DNA from 3 places in the Cupriavidus sp. GW823-FHT07A04 genome. Region 1 is predicted to be linked to each of the others. Evidence: predicted binding sites of a transcription regulator. Region 1 holds the regulator's gene; each other region holds the start of a gene.
The links. Region 1 encodes FNR, which switches genes on or off when oxygen is low (the NO sensors DNR and NnrR bind a similar motif). Its sites were predicted from a motif close to TTGATNNNNATCAA; they were not measured.

Region 1 (7,401 bases):
ATTATACGCTGTCGCGGTGCAAAAGGCAAAGGCACCCAGCTTTGGCAAGACAGGGATGCGGCCTGCGCCGCTCTTTTCCCTGCCAGGCCCGCCCAAGGCACCCTGCCTCGCATCGCTCAACGATTGCCGTCGCGGCCACCACCACGAGGACGGCGATTGCCGTTGGGCTTGCCGGCCTGCGGCATCACATTCCCATTGGCTTCGCCACCACCGCGGCGCTGGGAACGATTCTGACCGCCGCCCATGCCGCCCATGCCGCCGCCCATGCCAGCGCCACGGCCGCCACTGCGGCCGCCGCGGCCCGGGCCGCCCGGGCCGCGGGGGGAACCCGCCGCGCCACCACCCAGCTTGGTGGTATGGGACGTCAGCAGGGTCGGGCCACCGATGTAGCCCATCGACGTTTGCATCGGATCCGGCTGGCCGCGGCCAGCACCGCTGCCGCGCGGGCCGTTGCCGCGGTTGACGCGCGGCAGGCCGTCCATGCCGGTCGGCATCGGCATGCCGGCAATGGCTGCCTCGGTGCGCTGCTGCCGGCCACCCACCTTGCTGCCGCCGCGGGGACCGCTATCCCCCTTGGACGGCGCCTTCAGGCCGATGGATGCCATCAGCGCGCGCACGTCGTCCGCCGCGAGTTCCTGCCAGCGGCCGCGCTTCAGGCCGCGCGGCAGCAGGAACTGGCCGTAACGGGTACGGATCAGGCGCGACACGGTCAGGCCGACGGCCTCGAACATGCGGCGGACTTCGCGGTTGCGGCCTTCGGTCAGCGCCACGTGGTACCAGTGGTTGATGCCTTCGCCACCACCGTCCGCGATGCGCAGAAAATTAGCCTCGCCATCGTCGAGCTTGATGCCATGCAGCAGGCGCTGGCGATCGGCCTCGGCCAGCTCACCCAGCGTGCGCACCGCATATTCGCGCTCCACGCCGTAGCGCGGATGCATGAACTTGTTGGCGATATCGCCCGAGGAGGTAAAGATCAGCAAGCCCTCGGTGTTGAAGTCGAGGCGGCCCACGGCCACCCACTTCCCTGCCTTGATGCGCGGCAGGCTGTCGAACACGGTCGGACGGCCTTCCGGATCCGACTGGCTGACGATTTCGCCGGACGGCTTGTGATACAGCAGCACGCGCGGAGGCTTGGACGACACACGGCGATGAATCAGCTTGCCGTTGACCCGGACCTGGTCTGCCGGCAGGATGCGCTGGCCGATGTGGGCAGGCAGGCCATTGACCGAAACCCGGCCCTGCAGGATCAGCTCTTCCATTTCCCGGCGCGAGCCCAGTCCACCCTCGGCGAGCACTTTGTGCAGCTTGGGCGCATCATCGTCTGCAGACAGCTCGCGCACCGGCTTGACCCGGGCCTGCGGACCGCTCGACTCTTCCTGGTCGTACTGACCGGAAATGACAAAGCGGAAGAGGTCCTCACCGCTCGCGGCGGCGGGCGCCTTCTCAGGCACACCCGCGGCTGGGCGCTGCGCGCCGCCTTTGCCCTTGTTACCCTTGCCTTGCTGGCGCGGGCCACCTTGCTGCCCTTCGGCGCCACCACGGCGAGCCGCGCCTTGCGGCTGCTGGCCTTGCTGCGGCTTGCGCTTGCGGGCGCCATTCCCGTTCGGGTTGGCGCGCGCGCCGTCACGCTGGCGCTCGCCCGTGGCTTCTCCGCCAGCTTCGCTTGCGCCTTCGGCATTGTCACCGCTGAAGTTCCGGCGGCCTCGCGGCGCCGGGCGTTCGCCCTGCTGCTCGCCGGCCTGCACAGCCTCGCCTTCCGCGAGCTTGCGTTTGCCACGCGTACGTCCCTTCCTTGCGCCGTCGCCACGCGCGTCTTGCGCGGCGCCCGCATCGGGGCCGCCCGCAGGGATTGCCGCCCCGCCGTCCGCGGCACGGTCGCCGTCGCGGTCCTGCGCGGCCTGGCGGCGCGTGGCCACCAGATTGCGCAAGCCACGGCGCAGGCCCTTGCGGCGCGGCGCGCCATCGGTGCCGGCGCCGCCTTCGGCGCCATTGCCGGCATCGCCGGCCGGCGTATCCGCCTGGCGGACGTCTTGATCAGAATCGGACAAGGTATTCACATTCGGATGTTGCATGGTGTTCAGTTGGACACGCGCTGGTCGTGCTCGTCGTGCTCGCTGGGGTGCGCCGGATTCGTCGTGGACGCCCCCGGGACTTCGGACGCCTGCTCGCCGGAGGCCACTTGTACGTGGTAACCGTTGGCGGGCGTGTCCGTTTGCTCATTTGTTTCACCGTCTTCGACGGCTTGCTCCGCGGCTATGTCGCCAGACAGCGCGCCGGCGGGCTCGGCGGACACCGGCTCGCTCCCTGGCTCACTGCCTGGCCCGGGCGTCGCCGGCACTTCCGCCTCGGCCTCGGGCGCGGGTGTGAACCCGGCTTCCGCTTGCGCCAAGGCCTCCTTCCTTTCAAACGCATCCACCAAATCGGCGATGCCATCCATGGCGCCGGCCGCAAGACCGTCGGGGGCAACCACGCCGGAAGAGGTCGGTTCACCCTCTCCGGCATCCGCCGCAACCAGCGCGGCAGCGCCGGCCTGATCAGCGCCAGGTTCCGCGAATGCCTCTTCGTCGCTATCCGCCGGCACCTTGCCCAGCGCCTCGAAGTCAATCGGCTCCTGATTCAGCAGCGCGACCTGCGCCTGGGCCTGGATGTCCTCCAGCGGCGGCAATTCATCGAGCGTGCGCAGGCCAAGGTCATCAAGGAAGTTCTTGGTGGTGGCATAAAGCGCAGGCCGCCCGGGCACGTCACGGTGGCCGATCACCTCGATCCAGCTGCGGTCCTCGAGCTTCTTCACGACTTCGGTGCTGACCGCGACACCACGGATTTCCTCGATATCGCCCCGCGTGACCGGTTGCCGGTAGGCAATGATCGCCAGCGTCTCCATCACGGCGCGGGAGTACTTGGGCGGCTTTTCAGGATTCAGCCGATCCAGGTATTCACGCATGACAGGGCGGCTCTGGAAACGCCAGCCACTGGCCAGTGCCACGAGTTCCACGCCGCGTTGCTCCCAGTCGCGGCGCAGCTCTTCGAGCAGCACACGAATGGTGTCGGCACCGACGTCGTCGGCAAACAGCCGGCGCAAGTCATTGACGCGCAAGGGTTCCTGCGCGCAGATCAGCGCGGTCTCGAGGACGATCTTCGCCTCTTGGGTATTCATGTTGATTGCGTGCAGCCTGTCTTTGCACCTGCGCCCCGGTTGATCCCGGGCGCACTGGAGATTGCGGGTTCAGCGGTAGGGATTGCCACCGCCATCTGGCCGCGCAGCCAACCGCATGCTTGATGCATGCCAGCCGTGCGCCTTCTTTTATTGCATCGGGTGCCGGACCTGACCGGCAGGAGATCGCCCGGCCACCGGCATTATCTGCCAGTCGACGGAGCCCTTGCGTCGCGCCTTCCCCCTGATGTGGCGGACCTGTCCGGCGCGGCGTTTATCATCGAACGCGCCGGGTGCAAGAAAATACGGATATCGGGCCTGCCGGCCTATTTCACCCCGCCCTGCCGTAGCTGGTCTTTTGAACCGAATCTTTTGAACCGGACGGCGGATGGGGAACGGTCCCTGGCGCTGATGCCTGCCTGGGTGTTCCTGGCATGCATCCCTGAGCAGCGGATGCTACCTGACGATGCCACGATGAAATACGTGCGCGATATCGCTGTTCTTGCGATTGTATGGCATTCCCTGGCAAACCTGCAACCGATTCGCACAGCTACCTCAGCGAAGAAGTGACAGATACACCACGAAGCAGCGCTTCAGAAGACCAGGCAGAATCCATGCGCGGCAAGCGTCTCAGGCAAAAGCAGCGCGCGCGCCACCCCGGCCAAGCCAAAGGCCACCACCGCAAGCCCAGCGCCAGCCCGCAACGCCGGGCGCCGCGAAAGCTGCCTGAGATAGCCGGACAGGCCCGAGATCACCAGCAGGTTCGGCAGGGTGCCCAGGCCAAACACGGCCATCACCAGCGCGCCCGACGGGGCATTGCCGGCCAGCAACGCCATGGCAAGAGCACCGTACACCATGCCGCACGGGACCAGCCCCCAGGCTAGCCCCATGCCGTAGCGGCGCAGCAACCGGCCCTGCCCATGCGCCCGGGCCACAGCCGGCAAGCGCGCCCCGACGGCACCAAGGCCGCGCAGCAAGCCACCCGCGCCCCGGGCGGCGAGCCGCTCCAGCCAACCCGTACCCATGGTGCGCCCGCGCAACATCCACAAGCCCGACAGCACCAGCATTACACTGCCGACCCCGAACAGCCAGCGCTGCAGCGGCAGGTACTGCGTCTTCCAGACGCCGGCGCCAAGGGCGCCCAGCAAGCCTCCCAGCACCGCATACATGCTCAGCCGCCCGGCATGCATGACAAGCAGTTCCAGCAACCAATGGCCGGGACGCCGGAGCACCGTGGCAGGCACGCGCGCAACGCCGCCCTGCTCCGCCGCCAGCGCGATCCCGCCGCACATGGCGGCGCAGTGCACGCCGCCCAGCAATGCCAAGGTAAATACGCTGATAAGCACGCCTATGGTCAACTTCTCCTCCCAATCACACAATCGCAACGTCTGGCGCGGTAAAATGCGGCGAACGCGCCCCCGCAGCTCCAAGAGGCGCTATCAACATGAGGCCTTGCGCCCGCGCACACCAGCGCGCTCGCACAACATGACGACGGGCACGGCAAGCCGCGCTGCACAGATAGCGCACTGCCGCAAGACCCGCGCGCCAGGCCGATGTGGATAGCGCTTCCAACCGACGACTCTCAACGTCAAGCTCTCAACTCAATGCGCCCGCCACATCGCGCTTGACTGACTGCGCTAAACCGACAGGCCCCAATTGCTCACCACCATTCCCATTACCGAGATGTCGCCCCGCTGCTCCACTTGCTCGCTCGGCCAGCTCTGCCTGCCCGTCGGCATGTCGCAGCAGGACCTCGAAAAGATGGATACGCTGGTCCAGGACCGGGTGCGCGTACGCAAGGGCGAAACCCTGTACCGCCTCGGCGATCCTCTCACCGCCGTCTACGCGATCCGCTTCGGCACGCTCAAGACCCACCTGACAATGGAAGACGGCCGCTCGCAGATCACGGGCTTCCACCTTCCCGGCGAAGTCGTCGGCCTCGACGGCCTTGGCGAGATGCAGCATGCGTCGGACGCCACCGCGCTGGAAGATACCGAAGTCTGCGTGGTGCGCTTTGGCGATCTCCAGACGCTGTCCAACGTCCTGCCGTCGCTGCAGCATCAGTTCATGCGCCTGATGAGCAAGGAGATCTCGCAGGACCAGGTCATGTTGATCACGCTCGGATCGATGCGCGCCGAGGAGCGGCTTGCCGCTTTCCTGATCAACCTGTCCGAGCGCTTGTCCGCGCGCGGCTATTCGGCCTCCGAGTTCGTGCTGCGCATGAGCCGCGAGGAAATCGGCAGCTACCTGGGGCTCAAGCTCGAAACCGTCAGCCGCCTGTTCTCGCGCTTTGCGGAAGCCGGCCTGATCCAGATCCGCCAGCGCCACGTCAAGCTGGTCGACATGGTGGGGATCAAGCAGATCGTCAACAAGTCCTGCTGACCTGCACGTCGCGCGCCGCCCTCGCCCGCGGCGGCTCGCCGCGATGCCGCGCCTGCTGGCCTGAACCGGCAAGGCGCGCATCGCAATCACTCCAGCTCGTCCGTGTCCGCCAGCCGCGTGGGCATGGTGTACAGCGTCAAGCCGCTCGACAGCGCGCACAGCACCCACGCGATCAGGAAACCCACGGTGTAGACCGCCTCCCGCGATGCCTCGACCGGCTGGCCGAAGAAGCGCAGGTCGCCGGGATCGACCATGGAGAATACCAGCGCGGTCGTCAGCCCGGCGACCAGGAAAGCGGGCCACAGCACCCACATCAGCCAGCGTAGCCTCATGATCACCTCGCTTGCGCCGCGACCGGCGCTGCCTGGCGTGCCGCGCTGCCCGCCTTCTCAACCACCAGGCCGTGGCGCGCCACCCCTTCCTCAATGGGCGGATCCGGATGGGTCATGGCCAGCCAGATCGTGACCCCGCAGGCCACCATGGCCACGAACGGCCCACTCATCAGCAGCCACGGCCATGGCTCCTTCCACCAGGGATTACTTTGCTGCGTCATCTGGCCTCCTCTAGATCTAGATCGCGTATGTTGCGTACGGATTGGTGCAACCAGCGTCCCTGCCGCCTCATAGATTGCGCGGCACGATAAAGCTGGTGCTCTGTCGAATCTCCGCGCCATGGCTCCCCGCGCCCTCGTCGGGCACCGCGGTCACTGTGACCTCGATCTTGTGCGTGCCCTGCGCCGCGGACTCGATCGGCACGCGCACCCGGATGGGAATCAGGCGATTGGACGTGGGCTCCAGGTTGCCGGCAGCGTGATCATATTCCACGGCCAGGCCCTTGAGCTCATCGCTGCCCGCGCTGACGGCGACGCGCATTGGCGCCTCGGTCGTGTTGATCAGCTGCAGCCGGTACACGTTCTCGATCCAGCGCCCTTCCACTTCCCGCCCCAGCGCGCCGCGGTCGCGGATGATATCGACCTTGAGCGGCGTGCGCATGGCCAGCGAGGCCATGAAGCCGGCGACCAGCGCCAGCCAGATCACCGAGTAGATCACCGTGCGCGGCCGCACCAGGCGCTTGCGCGCCACGGTCTCGGAGAGCGCGCTGCGCATGGCGTTCTCGGACGTATAGCGGATCAGCCCGCGCGGGTAAGCCATCTTGTCCATGACCTGGTTGCAGGCGTCGATACAGGCGCCGCAGCCAATGCAGTCGTATTGCAGGCCATCGCGGATATCGATGCCAGTAGGACAGACCTGCACGCAGATGCTGCAATTCACGCACGAGCCCAGCCCGGCGGCCTTGTGGTCCGCCTTGCGCGAGCGGCTGCCGCGCGGCTCGCCGCGGCCCACGTCATAGGTGACCACATAGGTGTCGCGATCCACCATCACGCTCTGGAAGCGCGCATACGGGCACATGTACTTGCAGACCTGCTCGCGCATGAAGCCGGCGTTGCCCCAGGTGGCAAACGAGTAAAACAGCATCCAGAACGTCTGCCACGGACCCAGCGAGAGGCTCAGCACCTGCGCGCCGAGCGTGCGAATGGGCGAGAAATAGCCGACGAAGGTAAAGCCCGTCCATAGCGCGATCACGATCCAGAGCGTGTGCTTGGTGGCCTTCAGGCGCAGCTTGCGCACGCTCCAAGGATCGCCGTCCAGGCGGATGCGGGCAAAGCGGTCGCCTTCCACATGCCGCTCGATCCACATGAAGATCTCGGTGTACACCGTCTGCGGACAAGCGTAGCCGCAAAACAGCCGCCCCGCGATCGCCGTGAAGAGAAACAGCGACACCGCGGAGATCACCAGCAGCACGGCAAGGTAGATCACGTCCTGGGGCCACAGCACCAGGCCAAAGATATAGAACTTGCGCGCGCCGAG
Region 2 (7,401 bases), on a different contig from region 1:
TAAAGGCGCGTTGCATCGAGCCACTGTAGCGCTCACGCCGGATCACACGTTCGCCTTCCTTCTGCTCGGAAGACTTTTCCACCTTGGCCGAGATCATCACCGTGCCGCGATCGACGGACACCTCGATATCTTCCTTCCTGGCGCCGGGAATCTCGGCGACCACGTTGTAGGCCTTGTCAGACTCGGTCACATCGACCTTGAACGCGAATCCTCCTTCATAGTTGCCGCGAAACGCGCGCAACATGCCTTGCAGCATGTCCCCAACCGGTTCGATCGACAGCGGATCGTGAATCCTGAGATTGCTCATTGTCGCCTCCTTGGAGTGAAGGGCCCGCATGAGGAGCGGACCGCCACTTCATGGTGGCACAGCGCGCCTGCCGCATCTTGTCCCAGATCAAGCGCGGTGTTGCCCGGCAGAGAGAGATCGTGGGGGGGCCGGGGGCTGGCCCGCAGCGCCAGGTGCCAAGTAGTAGAGGCTTTGGAAATCCCGGTCCATTGATACCTCTGCTGCCCGATCGGCAGCATCCTTGTCCTGCATCAAGACCGATGCCCCCAAGCTGAACAATGCTGGCATATTGGCGTCCACGCGATGGCGCATCCGGCCTGACGCGCAGCCCGCCTTGCAGCCCGCCTCGCAGCCGGATACGGAACTGGCGCCCCCTCCCACCCCGACGACCCCGAGCACGATGAGTATTCGTAACCTGGAACATCTGTTTCATCCGCGCTCGGTCGCGGTGATCGGCGCGTCCGCACGACCGCACAGCGTAGGGGCCACCGTGTTTGCCAACCTCCGTGCCAGCGGCTTCGCCGGCCCGGTGTATGCGGTGAACCCAAAGTACCGTGCGCTGGAAGGTCGGCCTTGCTATCGCTGCGTCGCCGCGCTGCCCGATGCGCCCGAACTGGCAGTGATCTGCACGCCGCCCGATACGGTGCCGGGCCTGATTGCCGAACTGGGCAAACGTGGCACCCTGGCCGCCGTGGTCCTTACCGCGGGCATGGCGCGAGCGGATGGCGCGGACGGGCAAACCCAGCAGGATGCAATGCTTGGCGCCGCCAGGCCATATCTGCTGCGCATCCTTGGTCCCAACTGCGTGGGGCTGCTCGTGCCAGGCCTGGGGTTGAACGCCAGCTTTGCGCACGCGCCCCCCCTGCCCGGCAAGCTGGCCTTCGTCTCGCAGTCCGGCGCCCTGACCACGGCGGTGCTGGACTGGGCAAGATCGCGCCAAATCGGCTTTTCTCACTTCGTCTCGCTCGGGGACAGCGCCGACGTCGACGTGGCGGACGTGCTCGACTATCTCGGCAGCGACCCGGGCACCCAGGCGATCCTGCTCTATGTGGAAGCGGTCAGGTCCGGGCGCAAGTTCATGTCCGCCGCGCGCGCGGCTGCCCGCAACAAGCCAGTGCTGATCATCAAGGCCGGCCGGGTGCCAGAAGGCGCGAAAGCGGCAACCTCGCATACCGGTGCCCTGGCAGGCGCCGACGATATCTACGACGCGGCGATCCGCCGGGCCGGCATGTTGCGCGTGGGCACCACCGAAGACATGTTCGACGCAGTGGAAACGCTCGCTCGCGCGCGAGCGCTCGCCGGCGATCGACTGGCGATCATGACCAACGGCGGCGGCGCTGGCGTGATGGCCACCGATGCCTTGATTCTTGGCGGCGGCCATCTGGCCACCCTGGGAGACGCCACGCTGAAGCTGCTGGACGCGGCCTTGCCACCCACCTGGTCGCACGGGAACCCCGTCGACATCGTTGGGGACGCTCCCGTCGAACGTTACGTCGACACCTTGAAGCGACTTGCGGCGGACCCCGGCAGCGATGCGATCCTGATGATCCACGCGCCCACGGCGATCGTGCCAAGCAGCGACATCGCCATTGCCCTCACCAGCGCCATCACGCCAACTGCGCCGGCCACACCGTCGACGGTATCGCGCCCCGTCTTCACAAGCTGGCTCGGCGGCGACTCGGTGACCCGCGCCCGCCAGATCTGCCGGCATGCGGGCCTTCCCACCTACGACACGCCGGAACAGGCCGTGCGCGGCTTCCTGCAGACCGTGGCCTACCGCCACAACCAGGAACTGCTGATGGAGACGCCGCCATCGGTTCCGGCCGGCGCCGAGCCCGACAGCGAACGTGCGCGACAGTGCATCCGCGACGCGCTCACCACCGGCCGTTCGATGCTGACTGAGCCCGAAGCCCGCACGGTCCTGACCGCCTATGGCATCCCTGTGGTGGAAACCCGGACCGCTGCCGACATCGATGCCGCCGTCGCCGCTGCCGAAGGCGTCGGCTTTCCGGTTGTCGCCAAGATTCTGTCGCGGGACATTACGCACAAGTCCGACGTCGGTGGCGTGGCGCTGGACCTGCAGTCTGCCGGCCAGGTGCGGCAGGCCCTGGAGCACATGGAAGCCCGCATTCGCAGCGAACGGCCCGGGGCGCGCCTGGATGGCTTCACGGTCCAGCGCATGATCAGCCGGCCGGGTGCTTTCGAATTGATCCTGGGCGCGACCACCGATCCGGTGTTTGGCCCTGTGGTGCTGTTTGGACACGGGGGTACCGCCGCCGAGTGCATCGCCGACCGTGCCATCGCCCTGCCGCCGCTGAATGTCAACCTGGCAAGGGATCTTGTCGGCCGCACACGCGTTGCGAAGCTGCTTGCGGGCTATCGGGACCAGCCGCCGATTCGCCATGACGCTCTGTACCAGGTCCTGATCCAGCTGTCGCAACTGCTATGCGACCTGCCGGAAATCACCGAACTCGATATCAATCCGCTGCTGGCCGACGGCGCGGGCGTGCTGGCCCTGGACACGCGCATCGGCGTGGCGGCGGCTACGCAGCCAGGCGCTGCCCGCCTTGCCATCCGGCCCTATCCCAAGGAACTGGAGGAGACCGTGGCGTGGCACGGCGCACCGTTGCTATTGCGCCCGGTGCATCCCGAAGACGAGCCCGCCTACCAGGCCTTCTTTGCCGCCATGACCCCGGATGACATCCGCATGCGCTTCTTCTGCATGATCCGCCAGCCGCCGCACAGCCAGCTCGCACGCATGACCCAGATCGATTACGCCCGTGAGATGGCATTCGTCGCCGTCGGCGCGGCAACCGGCGAGCAGCCGGCCATCCTGGGCGAAGTGCGGGCCGTAGCCGACCCCGACAACCTGTGCGCTGAGTTCGCCGTGGCGGTGCGCTCCGATTGCAAGCGCCAGGGCATCGGCAGCCTGCTGCTGGGCAAGATGGTGGCCTACTGCCGCGCACGCGGCACGCGGGAGCTGGTCGGGACCACGCTGGCAACCAACAGGGCGATGCTCAGGCTCGCCGAAAGCAGCGGTATCCACGTTCTGCGCACTGGCCAGCCTGCCAGCGACGGCGTGGAACTCCGCCTCTTGCTGACGGGGTCGAACTCAGGCAATGGGCCATGACATTGCGCTAGCCGCCCGCCTTTCCCTAACTGGCCAGGCTGCCAGAGGCTGGCAGCAGCCGGAAAAGACCAAAAGCACCGCCTCCAGAACGCCCACCCCTACTACCGTCCCGCCAAACGCCCCACCCCGTGCTGCCCCGGATCGCCCTCCAGGCAAGCCACCACTTCCTCATCCTCAACCTGCGGAAACTCCCGATAATGCTCACCGACAGCGGAAAAATTGGCCGGCGATCGCAGGCAGACCACCTCGTCCGCGTAACGCCGCACCTCGGCGAGCGAAGCCGGCGCGGCCACGGGCACAGCGCATACCAGCCGGGCAGGATGCTGCTGCCGCACGGCATGCAATGCGGCAATCATGGTGGCGCCCGTGGCAAGCCCATCGTCCACCACGATCACCGTGCGCCCGTCCAGCGCACGCGCGGCGCGCCCCGGCGTGTATTGCTTGCGGCGGCGGCGCAGCAATGCAAGCTGTTCGTTGCGCTCCTGGTTGAGATAGCTGGAGTCGGCGCCAACTCGTGCCGCGTAGGGCGTCACGTAGACCCAGCCGCTTTCATCGACCGCGCCGACCGCCATCTCGCGGTCGAATGGCGCCCCTAGCTTCCTGACCAGGACCACGTCCAGTTCGCCGCCGAGCCGGTCGGCGAGTATCTTGCCCATCGGCACGCCACCCCGTGGAATGGCCAGCACAAGGGGATGGGCGTCGCCGTACCCGGAGAGCGCTTCGGCTAGCCGCTCGGCGGCCTCGTTCCTGTCCTGGAAAGTCATGACATCACCTTTTGCCGGTGAGGGACCAGCTAGCTGGCTAGCCGGCTAGCGACTTCCATCGACGCCGTAAGGCGAGGTGTCTGTCAGACTGGACGGCCCCCAATGCGCGCCATGACGGTCCTCAAGCGCGGTGCCAATGAACATAGAGGGTCTCGTCGGCGTCGGGATAGTCGATTTCCAGCTTGCCACGATACGCATGATGCACGGCAGAGCCGATATCGCGTGCCAGGTGAAAGCCCGTGGTCGTGATGGTGATGCGATCCTCCTGAGTCTGCGTCGCCATGACGCGCTCCATCGGATGACTCTCTCTCATCAGGGCTTCGCGGTGCCGCACCAGCCCGAGAATCTCATCCCGGTGCTCCCGCTGGAACGCCCCATCCAGCGTCAACTGCGCCGCGGGCACATGGTCGGCGATGCGGTGGCAGGCCGGGCACATCAGCGCCTTGGCGCCGGGCGGCACGGCCCGCCATTGCCAACATCCTTTCAGGAAGACCGCGTGGCAAGCGGGACAGGAAGCGATGGCGGGCGCCTGCTCCGGCTGCTTGTAGGCATCGTGGATGGGATCCTGGGGAAGCCGGTCCCAACGGGCCGGCCTGACCTGGCTCGAACGCTCACGGACTTTCATGTCTGGCTCCTGAAATCGAATCGGGCAGCGCCCACGCGGCCTGCCTGCAGTATTGCGGACTCACCTGGCGAGCCCGCCCGCGGGAACGCCCGCCCATGCTCATCGCATACCGCTCGGCGCCCCGAACATGTGCTCGTGCTTGCGCTGGCACGGGGTGCAGCGTTTGGCCGTGGGATACGCTTGCAGGCGTGGATAAGGAATGGGCTCGCCGCAGTCCACGCACACGCCGTAGCTAAGCCTGGCGATCCGCTTGCGCGCCACCGCTATGTCGGCCAGTTCCATGCGGTAGTGTTCCGCCACGGCATCGTCCATGCGCTCCTCGGTGCCATGCTCAGCGAGATCCGCGTCGTCGCTCGCTTCGCGCTCGGCGGACACAGTACGGGAAACGGCTGCGGCGTCCATCTGGCCGCGGATTCTCTGCTCTCTGCTGTCCAGCAAGGCGACGAGGCTGGAGAGCTGCTCTTTCGTTAAATCGGACATCGTCGACTCCCGGGCGCGGCAAGGTGGATCCACATCCATGATGCGATGACATCGGGCAGGCCGCTTGCGCCAGATCAAGTGATGGGCCGCCGGCACGAAGTGCCTGCGGCGTGGCGCGCTGAACCCTCGTTCCGCTTCAAGCTTCAATATAGGTGGGTGGTTGCCGGTTAGCATGATCTGCGTCAATCTCACTTCCGGCCATGCGCGGAGCCGGCCGCAGCCATGGTGCGCGCGGGCGCGGATATCGCGCCCGCGCCATGCCGGCAGTTGATGTGACTAGTGTGACATCAGGACGGGCACCGTCATGGTGTCCAGCAAAGCCCTGGTGACGCCACCCAGTACCAACTCGCGCAGGCGGCCGCGCCCGTAGGCGCCCATCACCACCAGATCGGCGCCAAAATCCGCCGCGCGCGAGAGCAAGGTTTCCCCGATGGCGATGTCCGATCCTTCCTGGCAGTGTTCAAACTCTGCCTGGACGCCATGGCTTGCCAACGCGGCCATGGCATGGCCCGGCAGGCTCGCATCGGGCCGCGCGCCGGTACCTTGCGCGCAAAGCACCTTGGCCTGCCCGCCGCAGATCAAGGGCATGGCGTCGTGCAAGGCGCGCGTGGCCTCGCGTCCGCCGTTCCAAGCCACCATGACACGTGCGCCGGGGACAGCGAACTGGCCTGCGAATGGAATGACAAGAACCGGCCTGCCACCGTCGAGGATGAGGGTTTCCAGGAACTGGGTCGCGACAAAGCTGTCTGGGTCGGCCGGATCGTATTGCCCGGCAACCACAAGGTCGGCCTCGCGCACTTCGCGCAGCGCCATCATCAACGGATCGCCATCCACTGCCCGCCACTCGGTTTCGATCCCCAGGTCCTGCGTTGCCGCCAGGAAGCGCCGGTGCACCGCCTCGCGCGCCTCACTGCGCCGCTGGCGGTCCTCGTTGATATAGGTCGCGGCACCCTCCATCAGGTAAAACCAGGCGACATCCGGCATAAAGCCGGCAAACAGCCCGATCAGCCGGGCATGGCGTGCCACGGCGAGCCGGGCAGCGATTTCAAGCCGGTCCAGCGCGCGTGGGCTGGTGTCCAGGTGGACCATGATGCTGGCGTATTCCATAACATTCCTGTGCGGTTTAGGTTTGGGTTTGGGAGCCTGAATCCAGTCTAGGAAGCGTTTGGACGTGGCTATTGACTCAGGTCAAGCCGATACCTTCTGCACAGGGGCTGGCGCCTCGCGTACGCCATGGATACGGATCAAGCGGCAACCGTCAGCGTGACCTAGGCTAAATGCTGGGCACCGCCGAGGACGTCACCATGCACGAGACGATGCGCGCCATGATTTTCGACGGCACCGGGCCGGCCTTGCGCCTGGCGCGCGTCCCCGTGCCAGACCCCGGCCCAGGCGAAGTGCGTATCGCGGTGAGCACCTGCGGCGTCTGCCGCACCGACCTGCACATTGTCGACGGCGAACTCGCGCACCCGAAAGCCGCCCTCATTCCCGGACACGAAATCGTTGGCAGGGTCGAGTCCTGTGGCGCAGGCGTGACGGGCCTTGCCCCGGGCGACCGGGTCGGCGTGCCGTGGCTCGGGCAGACCTGCGGGCACTGCGGCTATTGCGCGGCGCGTCGCGAAAACCTGTGCGATACGCCGCAGTTCACCGGCTATACGCGCGACGGCGGCTACGCCGAGTACGTAGTGGCCGACAGCCGCTTTTGCTTCCCCATCCCGGAGCACTACGACGACGAGCATGCGGCGCCCTTGCTGTGTGCGGGCCTGATTGGCTACCGCACGCTGCGCATGGCGGGGGACGCCCGCAAGGTCCGGTCTATCGGCATTTACGGATTTGGCGCCGCGGCCCACCTGGTGACGCAGATCGCCGTCGCCCAGCAGCGCGAGATCTTTGCCTTCACGCGCCCCGGCGACACCGCCGCCTGCCAGTTCGCGCGTGACACCGGGGCGTGCTGGGCCGGTCCAAGCGACCAGCCCGCACCGCAGCCGCTCGATGCCGCGCTGATCTACGCGCCGGTGGGTGCGCTGGTGCCGATGGCGCTGCAAGCCGTCGCCAAGGGCGGCACCGTGGTTTGCGGTGGCATCCACATGAGCGATATTCCGGCCTTCCCCTATCG
Region 3 (7,401 bases), on a different contig from region 1:
TGACCTCATCAGTTCGCATCGATGGATGACTCCTGTTGTCCGGTTAATGTCCGGTTAATGCCTTGCCGGGTAAAGCGCGGCCGCGCCCCAGCCATTCTAGCCACTCGAACAGCGCCATGCCGGCCAGCATGGCCAGCGCAAAGACTGCGCCTTGCCATGCGCCCGCGCCCAGCAGCACCAGCGCGGGCCCCGGGCAGATCCCCGCCAGCCCCCAGCCCACGCCGAACAACAGGCCACCACCAAGCAAGCGCCGGTCAATCCGGCGCGACGCCGGCAGCTGCATGGGCATGCCCAGCAGCGAGACGGCACGCCGCCGGGCGATACCGAACGCCACTACGCCCACCGCGATCGCGCCGCCCATCACCAGCGCCAGCGAGGGATCCCAGCGCCCGGCAAGGTCGAGAAATCCGAGCACCTTCTGTGGATTGGCCATGCCGGCCAGGATCAGCCCGAGGCCGAACACCAGGCCAGAGGCCAGCGAGATCAGCAAGGAAGAAAGGCGGTTCATGTCGCTCCTCATGCGCCGAGCAGGTGCCGTGCGACAAAGACCGTCGCAAAACCGGCCCCCATGAAGGCCGCGGTGGCCGCCAGCGAGCGCGGAGAGAGCCGCGACAGCCCGCAAACGCCATGCCCGCTGGTGCAGCCCGCGCCGTAGCGGGTACCCAATCCCACCAGCAAGCCGGCTACGACCAGCAGGCCAGCGCCGGCATGGACCCGGATCTCCGGCAGCGCGCCGAACAGGCGCCAGAGCAGCGGTGCCGCCAGCAGGCCAAGCACAAAGGCGATACGCCAGCCGGCTTCCGCGCGCGTTGGCCGCAGCAAGCCACCAACGATGCCGCTGATGCCCGCGATGCGCCCGTTGAACAGCACGAGCGCGGCGGCGGCCAGTCCAATCAGCAGGCCCCCGCCCAGCGCGGACCAGGGCGTGAAGTGTGTCCAGTCGATGATCATGGCCAGTGGCTCCTTCATTCAGTGGGGCAATACAGGGCGTAAAGCGTTTCGAGCACGGCCAGCGCCCGCGCATCGGCAACCGCGTAAAAAATCCGCTTGCCGTCGCGCCGCGTGTTGACCAGCCCTTCCGCGCGCAGCACACCAAGCTGTTGCGACAAGGTGGGTTGATGGATGCCAAGCAGCGCTTCGAGCTCGCCCACCGACATCTCGCCCTGGCTAAGCTGGCAAAGCAGCAGCAGCCTGTCTTCATTGGCGAGGGCGCGCAACATGGCGGTGGCGTCGCCCGCGGCGGCGCGCATCGTGTCCAGGCTCAGGGAGGGAGAAGCCGCTTGCATGGGTTCGGCAAAGGCCGGGCGAGACCCCGGCCTGCTAATCAATATACGGTTTAATATTATATTAAAAAGTATATTGATGCCAGTCGAGACCGACCTTCAATGCGACATCAACACCGGAATGTCGGCGTGGCGCATCAGGGTGCGGGTGGTGCCGCCAGTGACCAGCTCGCGCAGCCGGGCGTGCCCATAGCCACCCGCCACCAGCAGGTCGGCCTGCAAGTGCCGCACCGCCTCCAGCAGTAGTTGGCCAATCCCATGGCTGCCTTGCACGGCGTGCATGACGCTGGTGATGCCCTGGCGCGCCAGGTGATCTCGCAGGCCGGCGTGCGCACCGGGCACATCGGGCATGCCGTGGGTCGCCGAGCCGTCATGCGCGCTGGACGCCGACACCACGGTGACACGCTTGGCCAGGCGCAGCAGAGGCATCGCATCGGCCACGGCCCGGGCGGCTTCCCGCCCACCATCCCATGCGATGGCGACATGTTCGCAGGGTAGATGCCGCACGCCCGGCGGCACCAGCAGCACCGGGCGGCCGGTGTTGAGCAACACATATTCCGGGGTCTGTGCCACCAGCACGGGAATGGACTCCGGCCCGGGCAAGCGGGCCAGGACGACTACGTCCGCCACCCGCCCCTGCTGGACCAGCGCCCAGCCCACGTCGTCCTCGATGACCCGGTGGGTGAAACCCACGCCGGGCGCCGCTTCGCTCATGGCCCGATGAAATGCGGCGCTGGCTTCGGCGCCCTGCGCCAGCAACTGGCGCCGGGCCAGTTCCGCGTAGTATCCCGCCTCGTCGCCCGCGCCCCGGAACGGCTCCAGCCGCATGCCGGTGGCCGTCACCCCGATCACATGGCCGGCCGAGCGCTGCGCCAGTTCCGCAGCCAGGTTGACGCGATCCGCACAGCCGGGATCCGCACCGAGTTCGACCAGCACGGTCTTGAAATCCATGATGTTTTCCTCCGATCTGGAGACCCCTGCACACGGTTGCAGACGTTTTTCCGACTATCCGAAAATGGACTCTACTCCGTGCGCGGGGCAGCGCAAGCGGGCAATGCGGGCGAATTGCGGCAGATCAATGCCGAAAGCCTGCCCCGCGCGGCCGGCGCGCGGGACTACGCAAGCGGCGCCAGCTCGATCTGGCTGGCCATTGGCGCCAGCGCACGGATCAGCATGATGCTCATATCGGTGAACGCCAGCGTGCAACTGGCCAGCGTGCCACGCCAGTCCGCATCGGCCAGCGTCAGGTTCTCCCAGACCTCGACCGGATGCTCGGGCGGCACGCCCTGCGCCACCAGCCAGGCGGCGATATCGCTGGGCATGAAATCCCATGGGCGCGGAATCACGATGGCGTTGCGCTGGTCCGCCAGCACGTGCACCAGATGGCGCTTGAACGGCTCCAGGTCTCCGCGCCGGTGAAAGGTCAGGAAGGTGGTCTCGTCGAAGCAAACCTTGCCGCGCGCAGCCAGCACCTGGGCCGAAGAGATGCCGGGCACGGTATCCACCGGATGGCCGCATGCCCGCTCGACCCGCTCCAGGTACTGGAAACCGCTGAAGTGCATGTCGCCCATGAACAGCACCACACAGCGCCGGCCGCCATGGTGCTCGGCGGCAACCCAGGCAAGCCGCTCCACCTGGTCCTGGTATCCCATGGTGACCACCTGGGCCGCCGGCGGCACCAGCGGGCGGATGACGTCGATGACCGTGTCGAAGCCGGCCACGATGTCGGCGCCACGGACCAGTTCCGCCACGCCGTGGGTCAGGAAGTCGAGGTGCCCGGGGCCAACGCCGGCGCAGATGATCATGAAGAATCCCGGTTCGATCGATGCAAAAGGGGACGGCGCGCGCATCGCCCCGTCAAGACAGGGCGCAATTATGCCAAGCCATCGGAGCGCGAGGCCTGCGCCGAGGAACGCCTGGCGCAAAAAAAAAGTACTTCAGGATCCGGCACTGGATGCCGATAGCTGCTTCAGAGCCGAGTCAATGTCCCGCGAGCCCCCACCGGGCAAGGCAGGCACCCTCGGTCGTTAGCGACGTTTACCTCACTCATGCCAGATAGAGACAAAGCGCTCAGCATAGCCGACCCCCATCAGTTGTTCCGCAATTCGCTCGAGCAAGCCACCGATGCCGTCTTCATCCTGAACACGGACAACAAGGTGATCTTCCTGAACGCTGCTGCGGAGGCACTCTATGGCGCATCCCGTACGCAAGTCTTCGGCATGAACGTGGAGGCGCTCGTGCAAAAGCTGCCGGATGCCGACGCGCAGCGCGCCCAGCCCTTGCCCGCCGTCCGGATACTGAGGCCGGATGGCGAACTTCGCTTTGGCCATGTCGCGGAATCCAGCACCCGCCTGGGCGACGTGACACTGCGCACGCTGCTGGTAAAGGTGGCCAACCACCCGGATGCCAGCCGCGACCATCACCCGTTGCTATCCGTCATTGCCGACGAGATCGACAGTGCCGTGCTGGTGGTCGATGCCGACTGGCACATCGTGTACGGCAACGCCGGGCTCACGCGCATGCTGGGCTACAAGCCCTGCGAGCTGAGGGGCAAGACCCCGCGCGAGATACTGGCCGGCGAGTTCACCGATCCCGGCGTGATGCAACGCTTGCATGCCCAGCGCTCATCCCCGGGCGGTGAGCGCCACGAGGCTCTGGTGTATGCGCGCGACGGCAGCGCACTCTGGGTCAGCGCCACCGTGCGCCATCTGGTCAGCGCGACCGGCGACCGGCATCACGCCATCGTCATCCTCTCCGACATCACCCAGCAGCGGACCTACGAGATGCTGCAGCGAAAGGTACTGCAAGCCATGGTGATGGAGCAGCCGCTGCCCGCCGTGATGGAATTGATCTGCGAAGAAGTACAACGCGTGGCACCCGCCGTGATCGCGTCCGTGCTGCGGGTGGCCGCCGATGGGCGCCTGCACCCGCTGGCCGCGCCTGGCCTGCCGCCCGAGTATTCGGCCGCGCTGGACGGCCTGACCATCGGGCCATCCGTGGGCTCCTGCGGCACGGCCGCCTGGCTGGGCGAGCCGGTGATGGTCAGCGATATTGCCAACGATCCGCTATGGGCGGATTTTCGTGATCTTGCCCTACCCCTCGGCCTGGCGGCATGCTGGTCCTATCCGATCAAGGCAAGCGATGGCCGCGTGCTTGCCACGCTGGCCTTCTACTGCCGCACCGTCCGCCAGCCCGACGCCTTCCACCAGCAGCTGGCCGAGGTATGCGCCTCGCTGTGCAAGCTCGCGTTCGAGCGCGAGGAAGCCGCCGAGCGGATCCTGCAGCTCGACCACTACGATTCACTGACCGGCTTGCCCAACCGCAGCCTGCTGCAGATGCAGGCCGGCACCCTGCTGCTCGCGGCGCGCTCGGCCGGCACCACGCTCAGCGTGCTGTTCGTCGACCTGGACCGCTTCAAGCATATCAACGACTCGCTCGGCCACGTCGGCGGCGACAAGCTGCTGCGCGAGGTTGCGCAACGCCTTAGCGCGCACGCCGGGGATACCGCGCTGGTGGCGCGGCTGTCGGGCGACGAATTCGCGCTGGTGCTCCCCGACTGCGACCGCACCCAGACCATTGCTGCGGGCAAGCGCATCCTGGCCGCGCTGCGCCAGCCGCTGCGCATCGACCACGCCAGCATTGCGCCCTCGGCCAGCATCGGCATCAGCATGTTCCCGGCCGACGGCGATGCGCTGGACTACCTGCTGCACTGCGCCGAGATGGCCATGTACGACGCCAAGGCCGCGGGGCGCAACTTGTTCCGCTTCTTCAGCATCGAGATGAACTGGGCCGCCCAGGAGCGCCTGGCGCTGGAGTCCGCGCTGCGCGACGCCCTGCTGGCCGAGGAGCTTCATCTCAACTTCCAGCCCCAGGTGTTCCTGCGTGATGGGCGCCTCTATGGCCTGGAGGTGCTGGTGCGCTGGCACCACCCGCACTTTGGGATGGTGTCGCCGGACCGCTTCGTGCCACTGGCCGAAGACAGCGGCCTGATTGGCACGCTGGACCGCTGGGTGCTGGAGCAATCGTGCGCGCAGCTAGCTGCCTGGCGCCGGGAAGGGCTTTCCGTACCCACGATCTCCGTCAATATCTCGCCCGCCAGCTTCCGCGACCCGGGGCTGCCTGCGCAAGTGGCCGAGACCCTGGCCCGCCATGGGCTGCCCGCCCAGGCGCTGGTGCTGGAGATGACCGAAGGGCTGCTGATGGAAGACGACGCGGGCCTCGCCGCCACCGTTGCCGCCATCCACGCACAAGGCGTGCGCTTGTCCATGGACGACTTCGGCACGGGGTATTCCAGCCTGGGCTACCTCAGGCAGTTGCCCGTGCACCAGCTCAAGCTGGACAAGAGCTTTGTGATCGACCTGGAAAGCGATGCCGCCGCCCGCGAGCTGGCCAGCGCCGTCATCCGCATTGGCGACAGCCTGAAGCTCGCGGTGATCGCCGAAGGCGTGGAAAACGAAGCCCAGCGGCGCTTCCTGCTATCGCAGGGATGCCATATGGGGCAAGGCTATCTGTTCTCGCGCCCGCTGGATGCCTTGGCGGTGGCGAAATGGATCGCCGCGCCGCAGGCGGTCGAGCGGCAGCCGGCGGAACATGGGGAGCGGCATTCCCGGCGTTGAATGAAGAGGCGGTGGCGGCTTAGGCCGGCACCGCCCGCTGGCTACCTGGCGGCGGCGCGCTTTTCCAGCAACGGCTGGCTCACGCCCTGCACGCCCACCAGCCCGAGCACGGTGGTTAGCCCGACCTGGGCGCCTTCCCAGGCGTTGGTCGGGTCGTACCACTCATCGCGGGCATGGAAGCCGCCGGTCTTGCCACCGCTGCCGATGATGATGGCGGGAATGCCAAGCGACATCGGCACATTGGCGTCGGTGCTGCCGCCGCGCAAACTGGGCGTGCCCTTGCCGTAGCCCTTGATGGCGCGCACCGCCGCCTGCACGATGGTGGCGTCTGGCGGCGTGCGGCCCGCCGGACGGTCGCCGATCAGCTTGACCTGGTAGGTGATCTGGCTGGCAGCGTCGGCCGGATGCCAGCGGCGGTTTTCCTCGGCAACCCCGGCCTCGATGGCCGCCATGATCTGCTTCTCGGTTTCCAGCAGCGATGGCGTAGCGTTGGAGCGGATATCCACCGCCATGCGCGCATCGCCCGCAATCGCGTTGACCGACGTGCCGCCGCCCACCGTGCCCACCGTGAATGTGGTCTTGGGATCCTCGGGCGGGCGCACGTCGCTCACCTTGGCAATGGCCCGTCCCATCGCGTGGATGGCGCTGGGCAGGCCGAAGGCGCCGAAGCTGTGGCCGCCCGGGCCACGGAACGTCACCTCATAGCGATGGCTGCCGGTGCCGAGCGACAGCACCCGGTCGCCCACGCCCGGCTCCAGCCCGACCATGCCGTCGATATCCGGGTGGTCGCGAAACACGGCCTTCATGCCGCGCAGGTTGCCCAACTCTTCCTCGCCCACGTTGCCAACGAACACCAGGTCGCCCACAGTGCGCACCTGGTTGTCGTTGAGCACCTTGAGCCATGACAACAGGACTGTCAGCCCGCGCGTGTCATCCGAGATGCCTGGCGCATAGAGGCGGCCGTCGCGCGGCTTGACCGTGACATCGGTGCCTTCGGGAAAGACCGTGTCCAGGTGCGCCGAGATCAGCAGCTTGGGGCCGTTCCCGCTGCCCTTGCGGATGCCGATGGCATTGCCCTCGGCATCGATATGCGCATCGGCAAGGCCAAGCGCCTTGAGCCGGGAGAGGAAATGCTCGGCCCGTGCCTTCTCCTTGAACGGTGGCGCGGGGATCTCGGTCAGCGTCTTGAGATCGCCCAGCGAGCGCGCGTCATCCGCCTTCACGTCGGCCAGCACCTTCTTGACTAGCGGGGCGGCTTCGAGTGTGGCGTAGGTGCGCTCCACCACAGGCGAGACCGCAGGCACGGGGATGGTCTGCGCAACCGCGTGGGTGCCTGCCAGGGCAAGCCCCGCGAGCATCAGGGAAAGCGGACGGAACGGGACGGCAACGGATTGGGGGCGTGCTTGCATGGTGGGGCGATGGCTCCGGAAAGGACATGGCGGCATGGCGAACGGCACAGGCATCGGTTGTGGCCGGGCGAAGCCATATTCTGCCAGCGAGGC

Region 2: the regulator FNR is predicted to act here: its motif matches at 5,458-5,471, upstream of AC1Q7Q_RS31730 (TraR/DksA family transcriptional regulator).
Region 3: the regulator FNR is predicted to act here: its motif matches at 2,349-2,362, upstream of AC1Q7Q_RS25350 (universal stress protein).

What each region holds. Positions count from the first base shown of each region.
Region 1 covers NZ_JBXAHA010000009.1:19,849-27,249, forward strand. The annotation lists gene rluB (23S rRNA pseudouridine(2605) synthase RluB) at 117-2,072, opposite strand; gene scpB (SMC-Scp complex subunit ScpB) at 2,078-3,154, opposite strand; gene AC1Q7Q_RS16690 (hypothetical protein) at 3,281-3,721, shown strand; gene AC1Q7Q_RS16695 (sulfite exporter TauE/SafE family protein) at 3,745-4,509, opposite strand; gene fnr (fumarate/nitrate reduction transcriptional regulator Fnr) at 4,808-5,533, shown strand; gene AC1Q7Q_RS16705 (hypothetical protein) at 5,620-5,865, opposite strand; gene AC1Q7Q_RS16710 (membrane protein) at 5,868-6,086, opposite strand; gene ccoG (cytochrome c oxidase accessory protein CcoG) at 6,154-7,401, opposite strand, start outside.
Region 2 covers NZ_JBXAHA010000022.1:12,891-20,291, forward strand. The annotation lists gene AC1Q7Q_RS31710 (Hsp20/alpha crystallin family protein) at 1-307, opposite strand, end outside; gene AC1Q7Q_RS31715 (bifunctional acetate--CoA ligase family protein/GNAT family N-acetyltransferase) at 687-3,416, shown strand; gene AC1Q7Q_RS31720 (phosphoribosyltransferase) at 3,518-4,180, opposite strand; gene AC1Q7Q_RS31725 (BCAM0308 family protein) at 4,302-4,805, opposite strand; gene AC1Q7Q_RS31730 (TraR/DksA family transcriptional regulator) at 4,905-5,285, opposite strand; gene AC1Q7Q_RS31735 (universal stress protein) at 5,562-6,392, opposite strand; gene AC1Q7Q_RS31740 (zinc-dependent alcohol dehydrogenase family protein) at 6,590-7,401, shown strand, end outside.
Region 3 covers NZ_JBXAHA010000015.1:105,605-113,005, reverse strand. The annotation lists gene AC1Q7Q_RS25370 (cation diffusion facilitator family transporter) at 1-19, opposite strand, end outside; gene AC1Q7Q_RS25365 (DUF6691 family protein) at 44-508, opposite strand; gene AC1Q7Q_RS25360 (YeeE/YedE family protein) at 517-951, opposite strand; gene AC1Q7Q_RS25355 (metalloregulator ArsR/SmtB family transcription factor) at 966-1,286, opposite strand; gene AC1Q7Q_RS25350 (universal stress protein) at 1,383-2,234, opposite strand; gene AC1Q7Q_RS25345 (cobalt-precorrin-7 (C(5))-methyltransferase) at 2,399-3,088, opposite strand; gene AC1Q7Q_RS25340 (sensor domain-containing protein) at 3,332-5,899, shown strand; gene AC1Q7Q_RS25335 (M20/M25/M40 family metallo-hydrolase) at 5,941-7,308, opposite strand.